One region of the Aminobacter sp. Piv2-1 genome, then DNA from elsewhere that is predicted to be linked to it. Evidence: predicted binding sites of a transcription regulator. Region 1 holds the regulator's gene; each other region holds the start of a gene.

The links. The regulator PhoB, encoded in region 1, activates phosphate uptake and scavenging genes when phosphate is short. The targets are predictions, from matches to a motif close to TGTCATNNANCTGTCAT.
Region 2: a site for PhoB is predicted at 1,479-1,495, ahead of AmiPiv_RS05460 (DUF6454 family protein). Genes of this name have one in related genera too.
Region 3: a site for PhoB is predicted at 1,260-1,276, ahead of AmiPiv_RS18960 (UDP-2,3-diacylglucosamine diphosphatase). Genes of this name have one in related genera too.
Region 4: a site for PhoB is predicted at 1,382-1,398, ahead of AmiPiv_RS03285 (RNA degradosome polyphosphate kinase). Genes of this name have one in related genera too.

What each region holds. Positions count from the first base shown of each region.
Region 1 covers NZ_JARKMU010000006.1:67,487-70,848, forward strand. The annotation lists gene AmiPiv_RS12570 (L,D-transpeptidase) at 1-350, opposite strand, end outside; gene AmiPiv_RS12575 (hypothetical protein) at 622-1,026, opposite strand; gene phoB (phosphate regulon transcriptional regulator PhoB) at 1,366-2,055, opposite strand; gene phoU (phosphate signaling complex protein PhoU) at 2,154-2,858, opposite strand; gene pstB (phosphate ABC transporter ATP-binding protein PstB) at 2,897-3,362, opposite strand, start outside.
Region 2 covers NZ_JARKMU010000002.1:334,566-337,927, reverse strand. The annotation lists gene AmiPiv_RS05470 (hypothetical protein) at 1-219, shown strand, start outside; partial or broken gene AmiPiv_RS05465 (PLP-dependent transferase) at 192-413, shown strand; gene AmiPiv_RS05460 (DUF6454 family protein) at 499-1,431, opposite strand; gene apaG (Co2+/Mg2+ efflux protein ApaG) at 1,619-2,011, shown strand; gene AmiPiv_RS05450 (Hsp33 family molecular chaperone) at 2,013-3,002, opposite strand; gene argF (ornithine carbamoyltransferase) at 3,119-3,362, opposite strand, start outside.
Region 3 covers NZ_JARKMU010000010.1:186,429-189,790, forward strand. The annotation lists gene AmiPiv_RS18950 (NADP-dependent malic enzyme) at 1-182, opposite strand, end outside; gene AmiPiv_RS18955 (SDR family oxidoreductase) at 423-1,202, opposite strand; gene AmiPiv_RS18960 (UDP-2,3-diacylglucosamine diphosphatase) at 1,321-2,139, shown strand; gene AmiPiv_RS18965 (MFS transporter) at 2,432-3,362, shown strand, end outside.
Region 4 covers NZ_JARKMU010000001.1:677,587-680,948, forward strand. The annotation lists gene AmiPiv_RS03275 (FAD-dependent monooxygenase) at 1-1,055, opposite strand, end outside; gene AmiPiv_RS03280 (zinc-finger domain-containing protein) at 1,066-1,314, opposite strand; gene AmiPiv_RS03285 (RNA degradosome polyphosphate kinase) at 1,465-3,362, shown strand, end outside.

The sequences.
Region 1 (3,362 bases):
AGGTAGAAATTCTCCGTGTCGACGACGAGCGTTCCGACCGGTTCTTCGGTGACGTAGTCGACCTGCCGCCGATAGAAGCGGCTCGGCACCTTTTTCAGGTCGACCGCGGGAATGGGGAACCGTTCGTTCGGGAGCGGGCCGTACATCGCAAGGGCATTGGCGTCGGCGACCGGCGCCGGTTCGACCGGTGCCTTTGCCACCGGCGCGGCCGATTCCTGGGTGCTGACGCAGCCGGACACCACGAGGGTCCCCAAGCTCGCCGCACCGGTGAGAAAGCGTCGGCGGCTCAATGCCGGGCCGTCGCCCGCGATGGGCTCCGCGGCGCTGGTTTCTATTGTGTCTGTGTTCATTAGGCAGTCTCCTGGACTCATTTCTTTCATTCAGGGCGACACGGGGTCAGGGAGGTCGGCCCCGGTCGTGATCATGCGAATGCAACCATCGTCACCGATCAGCCGATCGGTGACGGCGCATGCGCGCTTGGGACGATCCGGCATTTCGCGGCGCGGTTGCCACGAGAAGGCATGTGGGCGACGGGCGGGTTCGGGAGGTCATCCTCTTTCCCCTTCGCAGCTGATTTCGAGCGGCTTCGTCGGCGTGGACCGAGGAGCGATCGGCTGAAAATCAGGCAGCGATGGGAGGCCGCAACAGCGATGCGGTCGAGCCGACGCGCAGCAAGAGATCTGGAAGCAGCATCAGGGCCGCGGCGCGGAACGGCGCGGCAGGCTCGACATGGGTCAGCCAGGCAGGGCATTCGCCCAGGCAGTGCAGGCTGGCGAGGCTTTCGGCGGACAATTCGACGGTGCAGCGGTCCGGGGACGGCAAACACTCGTCGGCGACGGCAGTGATTTCCGCCTGCGCGGCCACCCTCGGCAACTCGGCAGCAAAATTCGTGCCTTCGGCCGCTGCCCGTTCGAGGGACAGTCCGTTTAGAATGGTGACCAACACCAGGAAGATGGCCGACAGCAAGTTACGCACGGTGCCCCAGCTACCATGAAAAGTGGCAATTTTGAGTATTTCCCCAATCAAAAAATTGTCATCTCAAGAACATCCGCGACTGTCACTGTCACGGAATCGCCGCTTGAGATATGGATTTGGGAGCGATTGTTGCGACAATAAAGCATCCAGAAACCGGAAGCTTCGAATTTATGTTCATGACAGCGCCAGGACAAACGCGTCGAACTGCAATGATTTGAGCGCCACAAAGTGCTGGAACGGCATGGCGGCGCAAAGGGCGCCAGACGTCGGTGCGACAGCGCCGGTGCCGCTGGCTGTCGCGAAGGCTCCGAGCGCGCGCAGCGGCCCCCTGTGACATTGGGACACTGGCCAGGTTGATCGTCCAGCCAGTGCCATGCCGTTTGCCGACAGCTATTCTTCCCGGATCGCGTAGCCGGCGCCGCGGATGGTGCGGATCACGTCCGGCATGCGGCCGTTGTTGACGGCCTTGCGCAGGCGCCCGACATGCACGTCGACGGTGCGCTCGTCGATGTAGATCGTCTCGCCCCAGACGTTGTCGAGCAGCTGGCTGCGCGAGAACACGCGGCCGGGATGACGCATCATGAATTCGAGCAGGCGGAACTCCGTCGGCCCGAGCTTGATCTCGCTCTTCTTGCGATAGACCCGGTGCGACTCGCGGTCGAGCACGATGTCGCCGACCTTGAGCACCGAAGACAGCACCTCGGGCTTGGCGCGGCGCAGCAGCGCCTTCACCCGCGCCATGAACTCCGGGGTCGAAAATGGCTTCACCAGGTAGTCGTCGGCGCCGGTGGAAAGCCCGCGCACCCGGTCGCTTTCCTCGCCGCGGGCCGTCAGCATGATGATCGGCAGCCGTTCGGTCTCGGGGCGCATCCTCAGCCTGCGGCAGAGCTCGATGCCGGAAAGTGCCGGCACCATCCAGTCGAGCACCAAAAGGTCCGGCACGTTTTCCTGCAGCCGCAGTTCGGCCTCGTCGCCGCGCGTCACCACTTCCACCTGGTAGCCCTCGGCCTCGAGGTTGTAGCGCAGCAGCACGCCAAGGGGCTCTTCGTCCTCGACGACCATGACCTTGGGAGCGATCATCGCCTGTACCTTGTCCTGGCGCACGGCCCGGTTCGGACCATGCGCTGATTTAACCTGTGCAGCGCCCCCGCGCCAAACGCATGCGGTTGCGGAAGATGTCAGGCCGACATGGGCGACGTGGTTTCGTCGACCTTCGGCCGATTGAGCGGCAGCTGCGTGCCGGTGACCACGAAATAGGCGTTCTCGGCGATGTTGGTGACATGGTCGCCGATGCGCTCGAGGTTCTTGGCGCAGAACAGGAGATGCGTGCAGGCGGTGATGTTGCGCGGATCCTCCATCATGTAGGTCAGGAGTTCGCGGAACACGGCCGTGTACTGCACGTCGACCTTCTGGTCGTCCGCGCGCAGGTTCTTGAGGCCTTCGGCATCGCGCGCGACATAGAGGTCGACCACGCCGCGCACCTGGCTGAGCACCAGCTGCGCCATGGCGTCGATCGAGTGCGACAGATTGCGCGGCATCGCCGACTGGCCGACGGCGCCCACCCGCTTGGCGATGTTCTTGGCGAGATCGCCGATGCGCTCGAGGTCGCCCGCCATGCGGATCGCGCCGACCACGGCGCGCAGGTCCTGCGCCATCGGCTGGCGCTTGGCGATCAGCGTGATCGCGCTGTTGTCGAGATCGCGCTGCCTGGCGTCCATGATGGTGTCGTCGGCAATGACGTTCTGCGCCAGCGGCTGGTCCGACGTCAGCAGCGCGCGGATGGCATTCGCCACCATCGTGGCCGACAGGTCGCCCATGTCGCGGATGACCTGGTCGACGTGCTGGAGTTCCTCGTCGAAGGACCGGACTGTGTGCTCGCCCATGATCGTATCCTCGTCTTTGTGATCGGAGCGGCGTTCACTCAGCCGAAGCGGCCGGTGATGTAGTCCTGCGTCCGCTTGTCGTCGGGGTTGGTGAACATCTTGTCGGTCGGGCCTTCCTCGACCAGGTAGCCGAGATGGAACATCGCGGTCCGCTGCGACACGCGCGCCGCCTGCTGCATCGAGTGGGTGACGATGACGATGGTGAAGTTCTCGCGCAGCTCGTCGATCAGTTCCTCGACCTTGGCGGTGGCGATCGGATCGAGCGCCGAGCAGGGCTCGTCCATGAGGATCACTTCGGGCGACACCGCGATGGCGCGGGCGATGCACAAGCGCTGCTGCTGGCCGCCGGAAAGGCCGGTGCCGGCTTCGTGCAGGCGGTCCTTGACCTCGTTCCACAGCGCCGCTCGCTGCAGGCTCTTCTCGACGATCTGGTCGAGATCGGCCTTGGACTTGGCGAGACCATGGATGCGCGGGCCGTAGGCTACGTTCTCGTAGATCGACTTC
Region 2 (3,362 bases), on a different contig from region 1:
GTTGTCGACCTGTCCGGCTATGACAAGGTCGTCGAGGCCACAAAGGCCGGTGCAGTGACGGACCCTACAGCCATGAGGATCTACACCAGTCTGCTTGCGCTGAAAGGGCTTGCAAAGACGAAGCCGGGCGGCCTGTTGCAATGGGCCATCGAAACAAGACAGGACGGTGCGTTGCTCGTGAATGGCACGATGCTGGGTTCGCCGGATCCCAAGCCTTGACCACTGTCTCGAACAATCTCGGCGACTCCAAGAGCCTGATCACCCATCCGGCGACCACCACGCACAAGAACCTCACCGACGAGGCGCGCGCCGAACTCGGCATCGACGACGGCACGCTGCGCCTGTCGGTCGGCCTCGAGGACGCCGACGACCTGCTCAACGACATCGGCGACGCGCTGAAGGCCGCCCGCTGAGATTTCCGGCGGCCCCAGGCGGGCAAGCAGTTAGACAAAAGAGGGGCGCTCCGGTCGACCGGGGCGCCCTTCTTCTTCGTTGCAGTCAGGGCAGCTTGGTCTCGTAGACGTAGAGCTTGGTCTCGTTGTCCTCGGGCGCCGCGGTCAGGCGAATGCCGGTTTCGGTCTTCTCGACCAGCACCGGATTGCCGGTGATCGACTTGCCCTTCTCGGTCCAGATCTGCACGGGCACCTGGAACACGGGGCGGCCTTCCTTGAGGTCGATCACATCGATGCCGCCGAGGCGGAACAGCTGTCCATCCGGGCCCGGGCGGTATTCGGTCAGGCCGGTGCAGACCGCCTGGCCAGGCTTCGCCAGCCCGCAATCCTGATAGTCGATATAGTGCGAGGGATTGAGCGTGCGGGTCTTCTCGGGGTCGAGCGCCGCGTCCGGCACAGTGAGGTCCTCTGTCACCTTCCAGGTGTAGAACCGGCGCGAACCCCAGCTTACGGCATGCAGCGTGCTCTGCTCGGCATCGTAGACGACGCCGCCGATGTGGTCGGGGAAGCGGAAGACCTCCGTGGCCTCGAGCGTCTCCGGATCGACGCGGTAGACGATCGACTTGCTGTTCGGGCGATATTCGGCGACCGGCACCCACAGCCAGCGGCCGTCGTAGTCGATGCCGCCGGGATGGTAGATGGCCCCCTCGCCGAGCTTCACCTCTGCGACGAGCTTGCCGTCGGCGTCGAGCTTGAACAGGTGCCCGGCGCCCTTGCCCTCGTCGCGGTCCATGCCGTTCTGCGGCGTCTCGTATTTCTTGGTGCGCTCGATGATCTCGACCGACGACATGAACAGGGAGCCGCCGACGCGCGCGAAGCCTTGCGGATGGAAGGTGTCGAAACCGAGCAACGAGGACTTGACCAGCGTCCACTCCGTGCCCCTGGTCAGCTTGCCGATGCTGTCCGCCAGGTCGTCGGCGCGGGCGGCAGTGCCGGCCAGGCAGACGGATGCGAGGAGGAGTGTGAAGAGACGTTTCATTGCAGTGATTCCTTGTCGTTGGACGACGCGGAAACTCACGCTCGCGCATGACGCGCGGGTGACACATGGGTGTCGGTTATGCGAAACCCCCGCCATGTGCCGATCACATTCGGCGTGAACAAGTCGATCAGTTGTTGACCGCCCGCGGCAAGGGGCGGACCCTAGCGTGAAGGTCATGGAGCGCAGCATGTATCGCGCGGTCACCCGCAACATCGCCGTCGAGGTCGAGCCGTTCTACCTCGAGGAGCGATCCGACCCTTCCGAGAACCACTACGTCTGGGGTTATCGCGTCACCATCGAAAACAATTCCGACGAGTTCGTGCAGCTCTTGTCGCGCTACTGGCACATCACCGACGCGGCCGGCAAGATCGAGGAAGTGCGCGGCCCGGGCGTCGTCGGCGACCAGCCCGAGCTCAACCCTGGCGACAGCTATCAATACACGTCCGGCTGCCCGCTCTCGACGCCGTCGGGCATCATGGTCGGGCGCTACACCATGCGCAACGAGGCGGGCGAGCTGTTCGACATAGCGATTCCCGCCTTCTCACTCGACCTGCCCAATGTGCGGCACCGGCTGAACTGAGCTATCCGGCTGCGGCGAACTCGCCCGGATCGAACTCGTAGGCCTTCGAGCAGAACTCGCAGTTGACGTGAATCCGGCCGCCTTCGACGCTGTCCTTGATCTCTTCGGCCGAGAAGCCCTGCAGGATGCCGCGGATCTTGTGATCCGAGCACGAGCAGTCGTCGGCGACATGCACGCCCTCATAGACGCGCACGCCGTGCTCGTGGAACAGCCGGTAGAGCAGCCTTTCGGCGCCCACGGTCGGATCGATCAGTTCGGTCGGCTCGATGGTCGCGACCAGCGCCAGCAGCTCCTGCCAGGCATTATCCTCGGGCTCGGCCGCGATATCGCGCTCGTCGCCGTCGCCGCCATGGATGTCCTGCACCCGCCGGCGCTCGGGCGAGTCCGGCAGGAACTGGGCCAAGAGCCCTCCGGCGCGCCAGTGCTCGCCGCCGCCCTCGCCCGGAAGCACCAGCTTGGCAACAGACAGGCGCAGGTCGGTCGGGATCTGCTCCGACTGGCGGAAATAGGTGCGCGCCGCCTCTTCGAGCGAAATGCCGTTGAGCTCGACGATGCCCTGGTAGCGCTGGGTGTGCGCACCCTGGTCGATGGTCAGCGCCAGCACGCCGGTGCCCAAAAGGTCCTCGGGCGCGGTCATGCCGGCCTTGATCGCCGCCTCGATGCGGTCGGCGTCGAAGCGGGCATAGGCGCGCAGCGAATGCGGCGTCGTGAAGTCGGCCACCAGCATGTCCACCGGCCCGTCGGTGCGGGTCTGCAGGATGAACTTGCCCTCGAACTTGAGCGACGTGCCGAGCAGCACCGTGACCACGCAGGCCTCGGCGAGCAGCCTGGCCACGGGCTCGGGATAGTCATGGCGGTCGAGAATCTGGTCGAGCAAGGGCCCGAGCTGCACTGTGCGGCCGCGCACGTCGAGCGGCTCCACCGCGAAAGGAACGACATGGTCGTCGCCGGCGAACCCGAACTCGCCGAGCCTGCGTTCGGTCTCAGTCACTGGATATGTTTCCCATACAATGAATTCTGCGAGCCGTCGGCCAGCCGGCGGTCGCAGAACAAGGCATCAATAGATTGTGTTGATCCCGCCCCAGATAGGGTTGCGGGATCGGCCATTCAAGCGCCGAGGCACCAGGCCAGCACGGCCTTCTGCGCATGCAGCCGGTTCTCGGCCTCATCGAACACCACCGAATTGGGCCCGTCGATCACCTCGTCGGTGACTTCCTCGCCGCGATGCGCCGGCAGGCAGTGCATGAACAGCGCGTCCGGCTTGGCATGCTTCATCAGCTCGGCATTGACCTGATAGGGCAGGAAGACGTTGTGGCCGCGGGCGCGGTGCTCCTGGCCCATCGACACCCAG
Region 3 (3,362 bases), on a different contig from region 1:
TCCTTGATGGCGAGGCAGGGAGCGGCGACGCCGGGCGAATAGGCGAGAGCCAGGTCGCGCTGGTTGCCGAGCGGCTTCGTGGCCTGGATTTCCAGCTTTCCCGGGACGGGGCTCTTGTGGAAGAAGAGCGCGGCCTGGTCGAGATCCGACAGCGGCTCCTTCTTCTTTTCGTCCCCTGCCATGTCCCGCTCCTTCAAAATTAGTTTCAAAGGCCGTTATTAGCACGGCCTGCGCAATTTTCGAGGCATCAACGGCCAAACGGACGTTGAATCACTTTCAATTGCCGGAAACGCAATCATTCCAGCCACTTGTAGGCAGCGGTTGAAATGCCGATTCGGTCTTTTGTGAGGCTGGGCGGGCGCTGCGCGTCCTTAGGACGCGCAAGCTGACCCATCCACAGGGCGATCAAGGCGCCGAGAAGGCTAGAAGGAGCTCACATAGAGCCCGCCGTCGACCGGTATGTTCTGCCCGGTCATGTAGCCTGCATGGACGGAACACAGGAAGGCGCAGACCTGGCCGAATTCTTCCGGCGTGCCAAGCCGGCCGGCGGGGATGCCGGCGCTGAGGCGCGCGCGCCTCGCCGCACCTTCCGCCGGGTCCTCGATGCTTCCCGGCTCGTGCGGGCCACGCAGGCGGTCGGTGTCGAGCTTGCCAGGCAGCATGTTGTTGATGGTGACGTTCCGGTCGGCGACGGTGCGCGCCACCCCGGCGAGGAAGGCGGTCAGGCCTGCACGCGCGCCGGACGACAGGTCGAGCCCCGGAATTGGTGTGTAGACCGACAGCGAGGTGATGTTGACGATGCGGCCGAAGCCGCGCGTGGCCATGCCGTCGATCACCGCTTTGATCAGTTCTATGGGTGTGACCATGTTGTTGGTGACGCCGGCGAGGATCTTCTCGCGGTCGAGTTCGCGGAAATCGCGATAAGGCGGACCGCCGTTGTTGTTGACCAGGATGTCGGGCTCGGGGCAGGCGGCGAGCAGTGCCTTCTGCACCGCTGGCTCCGAGATATCTCCGACGATCTCGGTCAACTGTACCCCGTAGCGTTGGCGGATTTCGGTGGCGGTGCGGCTCAGGACGCCTGCGTCGCGCCCGTTGAGGAAAAGCTCGCAGCCGGCCTCCGCCAGCGCCATGGCGCAGCCCTTGCCGAGCCCCTTGCTCGAGGCGCAGACGATTGCCTTCTTCCCGCGGATGCCGAGATCCATGATGCGTTCTCCTGTCGGTGATGGCACAGCCTAGAACCGCCGGGCCCGAGCCGCAACCGTCATACGCCTGTTGCATGAATCTGGGCATAGCCACGGCAAAAGCAACGGGTCGAATGCCATGTCCGGCACGAGCACACGCAATTTCCGCACGCTGTTCATCTCCGACGTGCATCTGGGGTCGAAGGCGGCAAAGGCCGAATTCCTCATCGACTTCCTGCGCCATCACGAGGCCGAGAAGATCTTCCTGGTCGGCGACATCGTCGACGGCTGGCGCCTGCGCCGGCAGTGGCACTGGCCGCAACTTCACAACGACGTTGTCCAGAAGCTGCTGCGCCAGGCGCGCAAGGGAACCGAGATCACCTACATCGCCGGCAACCACGACGAATTCGCCCGCAATTTCCAGGGCGTGCATTTCGGCGGCATCGTCGTTGCCGACCGCGCCATCCACGAGGCCGCCGACGGCAAGCGCTTCCTCGTCATCCATGGCGACCAGTTCGACGCCGTCGTCCAGAATGCGCGCTGGCTCGCCTATCTCGGCGACTTCGCCTACGACGCGGCGATGGCGACGAACCGCGTGGTGGCGCGCTTCCGCCGCACCTTCGGCATGCCTTACTGGTCATTCTCTTCGTGGGCCAAGGTGAAGGTGAAGAAGGCGGTGAACTTCATCGGTGCCTTCCAGCAGGTCCTGACCGAGGAAGCCCGCCGCTCGGAAGTGGAGGGCGTCATCTGCGGCCACATCCACCATCCCGCGATCGAGGATTTCGACGGCATCCAGTACATCAACACCGGCGACTGGGTGGAAAACTGCACTGCCGTGGCCGAGAATTTCGACGGCAGCTTCGTCATCCTGCGCTGGCCGCATGTGATGGCGGGTAGGCTGGTGAACGAACCCTTCGTGCCGGTCGCGATCGATCAGGCGGTCGGCAAGGCGGCCTGATCGGACCCCTTCCATGTGCAATCCAACCCACACGTCGCGTCGCTGTCGCGAGGGGCCGGGCCATGCCGCTATCGACGTGGCACCGGTCGGCCGCACGGTACGACGGCGCTCGGCCCGCCTCGGCGCCTGCGAACGGCCGTCCGACGAGATGTCGAGCCCACGGCGCAGGGCGCTTGGCCCAATCCTTGCGCCCCAGCCGAGAGCTTCCGCGCGAAGGGCACCCGTGATAATGGATCGGGCAAATCGGTGAGGCTTGCATGGTTCGGGTCTGCACCCGGACCGAATGCCCGCCATGACCCTTCCGCCGCTCACGCCCGAACAGCAGATCAAGCCGCGCAGCTTCGACCTGCGCATCTCGCTGCTCTTCGCCGCGCTCTTCGTCCCCATGGGCGTGCATCTGCCCTATTTTCCGCTCTGGCTAGAGGCCAAGGGGTTCGACCCGGAGCAGATCGCCGTCATCCTGTCGGCGCCGATGTTCCTGCGCGTCATCACCACGCCGCTCATTGCCGCGATGGCCGATCGGGCGAAGGACCGCGCCAACGTGTTCCTGGTCCTGGCCGTCTCGTCGCTGCTGCTGTCGCTCGGCTATTTCCTCGAGCCGACCTATTTCGTCGTGCTCGCGGTGTCGCTGGCACTGTCCGTCGTCTGGACGCCGCACGCGCCGATCGCCGATTCGCTGGCCCTGTCGGGCGTGCGCCGCTACGGCTCGGACTATGCGGCGATGCGCATCTGGGGCTCCATCGCCTTTCTCGGCGGCAGCCTCGGGGCGGGGTTCATCCTGTCTTTGACCGGAGCCGACGCCGTCCCGGCGATCATCTCCATCGGACTGCTCGGCTGTTTCCTGATGTCGTTCGTCACGCCGCGCCTCGGCAGACCGAGACGCGCCTCGCCGCTGTCGGCCACCGACCTGCAGCAGCAGGCGCCCAGTTTGTTCAACCGCTATTTCCTGCTCATGGCGGGTGGTACCGGGGTCATCGTCGCCAGCCACGGCTTCCTCTACGGCTTCGTCTCGATCTACTGGAAGTCGCTCGGCATCAACGAGACCGTCGTGGGACTGCTGTGGAGCTGGGGCGTCGCGGCCGAGATCGTCATGTTCATGCTCTTCGCTCGGCTGTTCGGCGGGCGCTCGACCGCATTCGTGCTGGTGCTGGCCGGCGTGGGGGCGATTTTGCGCTGGCTCGCCTATCCGCTTATCTGGCCGCTGGGGCTTGGCGTTGCAGGCT
Region 4 (3,362 bases), on a different contig from region 1:
ACGCTGGCGATGCGGGCCTTGCGCGCCGCCTCCCACTGCGACAGCCCGTGCGCGTATCGTGCCGAGGCCACGACGTCGGCCAGCGTGTAGGCATCCTCGATCGCCATGGCGGCGCCCTGGGCGGCGAAGGGCGTCATGGCGTGCGCCGCGTCGCCGATCAGCACGATGCGGTCGGAGGCGGTCCATGGCCTGGCACTGTCGACCGTGTGCAGCGGCCACACCGTCCACGGCCCGGCCTGGTCGAGCAACGCGGTGAGCGCAGGCGCGCTGCCCCGCGAGGCGCGCTTCAGCGCGTCGGCGTCCGTCTCGCCCGACCATTGTTCGGCGATCGCCGCGCCGGGTGTGAAGGCGACGAGGTTGATCGCGGTTCCGGCGCGGATCGGATAGGCGACCATATGAAAGCCGCGATGGAGGAAGGTCGTGACCGCCTGCATCGAGCCGAGCGACGTGAAGCTGCGACCGGTCTCGCCGTCGGCGGCGATGGTCGTGCGCCATGCCAGCTCGCCGGCGAAGCGGCTCCGTTCGTGCGGGCCGACAAGGCGGCGGCTGTGTGACCAGACCCCATCCGCCGCCACGAGCATCTCGGCCTCAAGCGACACGGCATTGCCGTCGTGCTCGACGCCGACCTCGACGGCCTGTGCATCAACAGTGGCTCCCGTGACCGTTGCGCCGGTGCTGATCTCGATCAGGGGATTTTGCCGGGCGGCCGCGAGCAGGGCGTGCTGCAGGTCGGCGCGGTGGGCAACGAGATAGGGCGATTGCCACCTCAGCTCGGCGGACGCGCCGAGCGGAACCCGGGCAAGCTCTTTGAGTGACGCGGCATCGCGAAGGACGATCGCCTCCGGCCGCACGGTCGACGGCCGCACGAGGTCGAGCACGCCGAGGCGGCCGAGGATGCGGGTTGCGTTGGGGGACAGTTGCAGGCCGGCGCCGACTTCCTCGAGCGCCGCTGCGCGTTCGAGGACGCGGACGCCAAGGCCTTTCCTGGCGAAGGCGAGCGCGGCAGTGAGGCCGGCGACGCCCGCGCCGGCGATGACGACCTGCCGCGATCTCATGGCGACCGGGTCAGGCGGCGCGGTCGGCCACGTAGAGGCAGCCGGCGGGCAGGGTTTCGGTGGCCTTCAGCTTCGCCGAGTAGCGATAGAGCGTCGAGCAGTAGGGGCAGACCTTCTCGGAGTCCGCGCCCATGTCGAGGTAGACATGCGGATGGTCGAAGGGCGGGTTGGCGCCGACGCACATGAACTCCTTCACGCCGATCTCGATCACGGCATGCCCAGCGTCGTTCTGGAAGTGGGGAATGGAGCCGCCGGCCATCATGTTCTCCGTCTGAGAAACCTTCTCCGAGAGCGTTTGTATCATTAGGGACGGGTTTGCAAGATGCTGAAATGAAACTGTCGCAATTGCCTGTCAGAGGATAATCTGAGCCGGATAAGCGGCGAGCGCGGCAGTGGGGAAGGGTTGTCCATGAATCAATTGAGGCCGGTGCATACCGATTTCGTGAACGACAAGTCGCCGACGGGGGCGGTCGACGGCAATCCCGACCGCTTCGTCAACCGCGAATTCTCCTGGCTGCAGTTCAACCGGCGCGTGCTCGAGCAGTCGCAGAACCCGAACCATCCGCTGCTCGAACGCGTCCGCTTCCTGTCGATCTCGGCCGGCAATCTCGATGAGTTCTTCATGGTGCGCGTCGCGGGTCTCGCGGGCCAGGTTCGCGAGGGCATCGCGATCCGCAGCCCCGACGGACGCACCCCGCAGCAGCAGCTCGACCAGTTGCTGCACGAGGTCGAACGGCTGCAGGAGGACCAGCAGAAGAGCCTGTCGAGCCTCATGGAACTGCTCAAGCTCGAGGGCATCGAGAGCATTTCGGCGGCAGCCCTCGCCAAGGACGAGAAGAAGTGGCTCGAAGAGCACTTCATGGAGCAGATCTTTCCGGTACTGACGCCGCTGTCGATCGACCCGGCGCACCCGTTCCCCTTCATCCCCAATCTCGGCTTCTCGATCGCGCTGCAGCTCCGCCACCGCAAGAACGGCGAGGAGATGACCGCCCTGCTGCGCCTGCCAGTGGCGCTCAAGCGCTACATCCGCCTGCCCGATCGCAAGCGCTCGGTGCGCTTCATCCCGATCGAGGAGACGGTCAACCTGTTCATCGGCAAGCTGTTCCCGGGCTACGAGGTCAAGGGTTCCGGCACGTTCCAGATCATCCGAGACAGCGATATCGAGGTCGAGGAAGAATCGGAGGACCTCGTGCGGCTGTTCGAGACCGCGCTGAAGCGGCGCCGCCGCGGCTCGGTGATCCGCATCGAGTTCGACAGCCAGATGCCGGCCGAGCTGCGCGAGTTCGTCGCCGGCGAGCTTGGGGTCTCGGCGAGCCGGGTCAGCGTGCTGAGCGGGCCGCTGGCCATCAACCAGATATCCGAGATCGTGGCGGTCGCGCGCGACGACCTGAAGTTCCCGCCCTTCAATCCGCGCTTCCCCGAGCGCATTCGCGACCACCGCGGCGACTGCTTCGCGGCGATCCGCGAGAAGGATTTCGTCGTCCACCACCCTTACGAATCCTTCGATGTGGTGGTGCAGTTCCTGCGCCAGGCGGCGATGGACCCAGAGGTGGTGGCGATCAAGCAGACGCTCTACCGCACCTCGAACGACAGCCCGATCGTCCGTGCGCTCATCGACGCGGCCGAGGCCGGCAAGTCGGTGACGGCCCTGGTCGAGCTCAAGGCGCGCTTCGACGAGGAGGCCAACATCCGCTGGGCGCGCGACCTCGAGCGCGCCGGCGTGCAGGTGGTCTTCGGCTTCCTGGAGCTCAAGACCCACGCCAAGATGTCGCTGGTGGTGCGCCGCGAGGACGGCCGCCTGCGCAACTACGTGCATCTCGGTACCGGCAACTACCACCCGATCACCGCCCGCATCTATACCGACCTGTCCTTCTTCACCACCGACTCGGCGATCGCCCGGGACGTGGCCCAGATCTTCAACTTCATCACCGGCTACGCCGAGCCGGCCGATGAAATGTGCATCGCGCTGTCGCCCTATACGCTGAGGAGCCGCATCCTCAAGCACATCGCCGACGAGGTCGAGCATGCCCGAGCCGGCAAGCCGGCGCAGATCTGGATGAAGATGAATGCGCTCGTCGATCCGATCATCATCGATGCGCTCTATGAGGCCAGCCGAGCCGGTGTCGAGATCGACCTGGTGGTGCGCGGCATCTGCTGCCTCAGGCCGCAGGTTCCGGGCCTGTCCGAGAACATCCGCGTCAAGTCGATCGTCGGCCGGTTCCTTGAGCACAGCCGCATCTATTGCTTCGGCAATGGTCACGGCCTGCCTTCGGACGAGGCGATCGTCTACATCAGTTCGGCCGACCT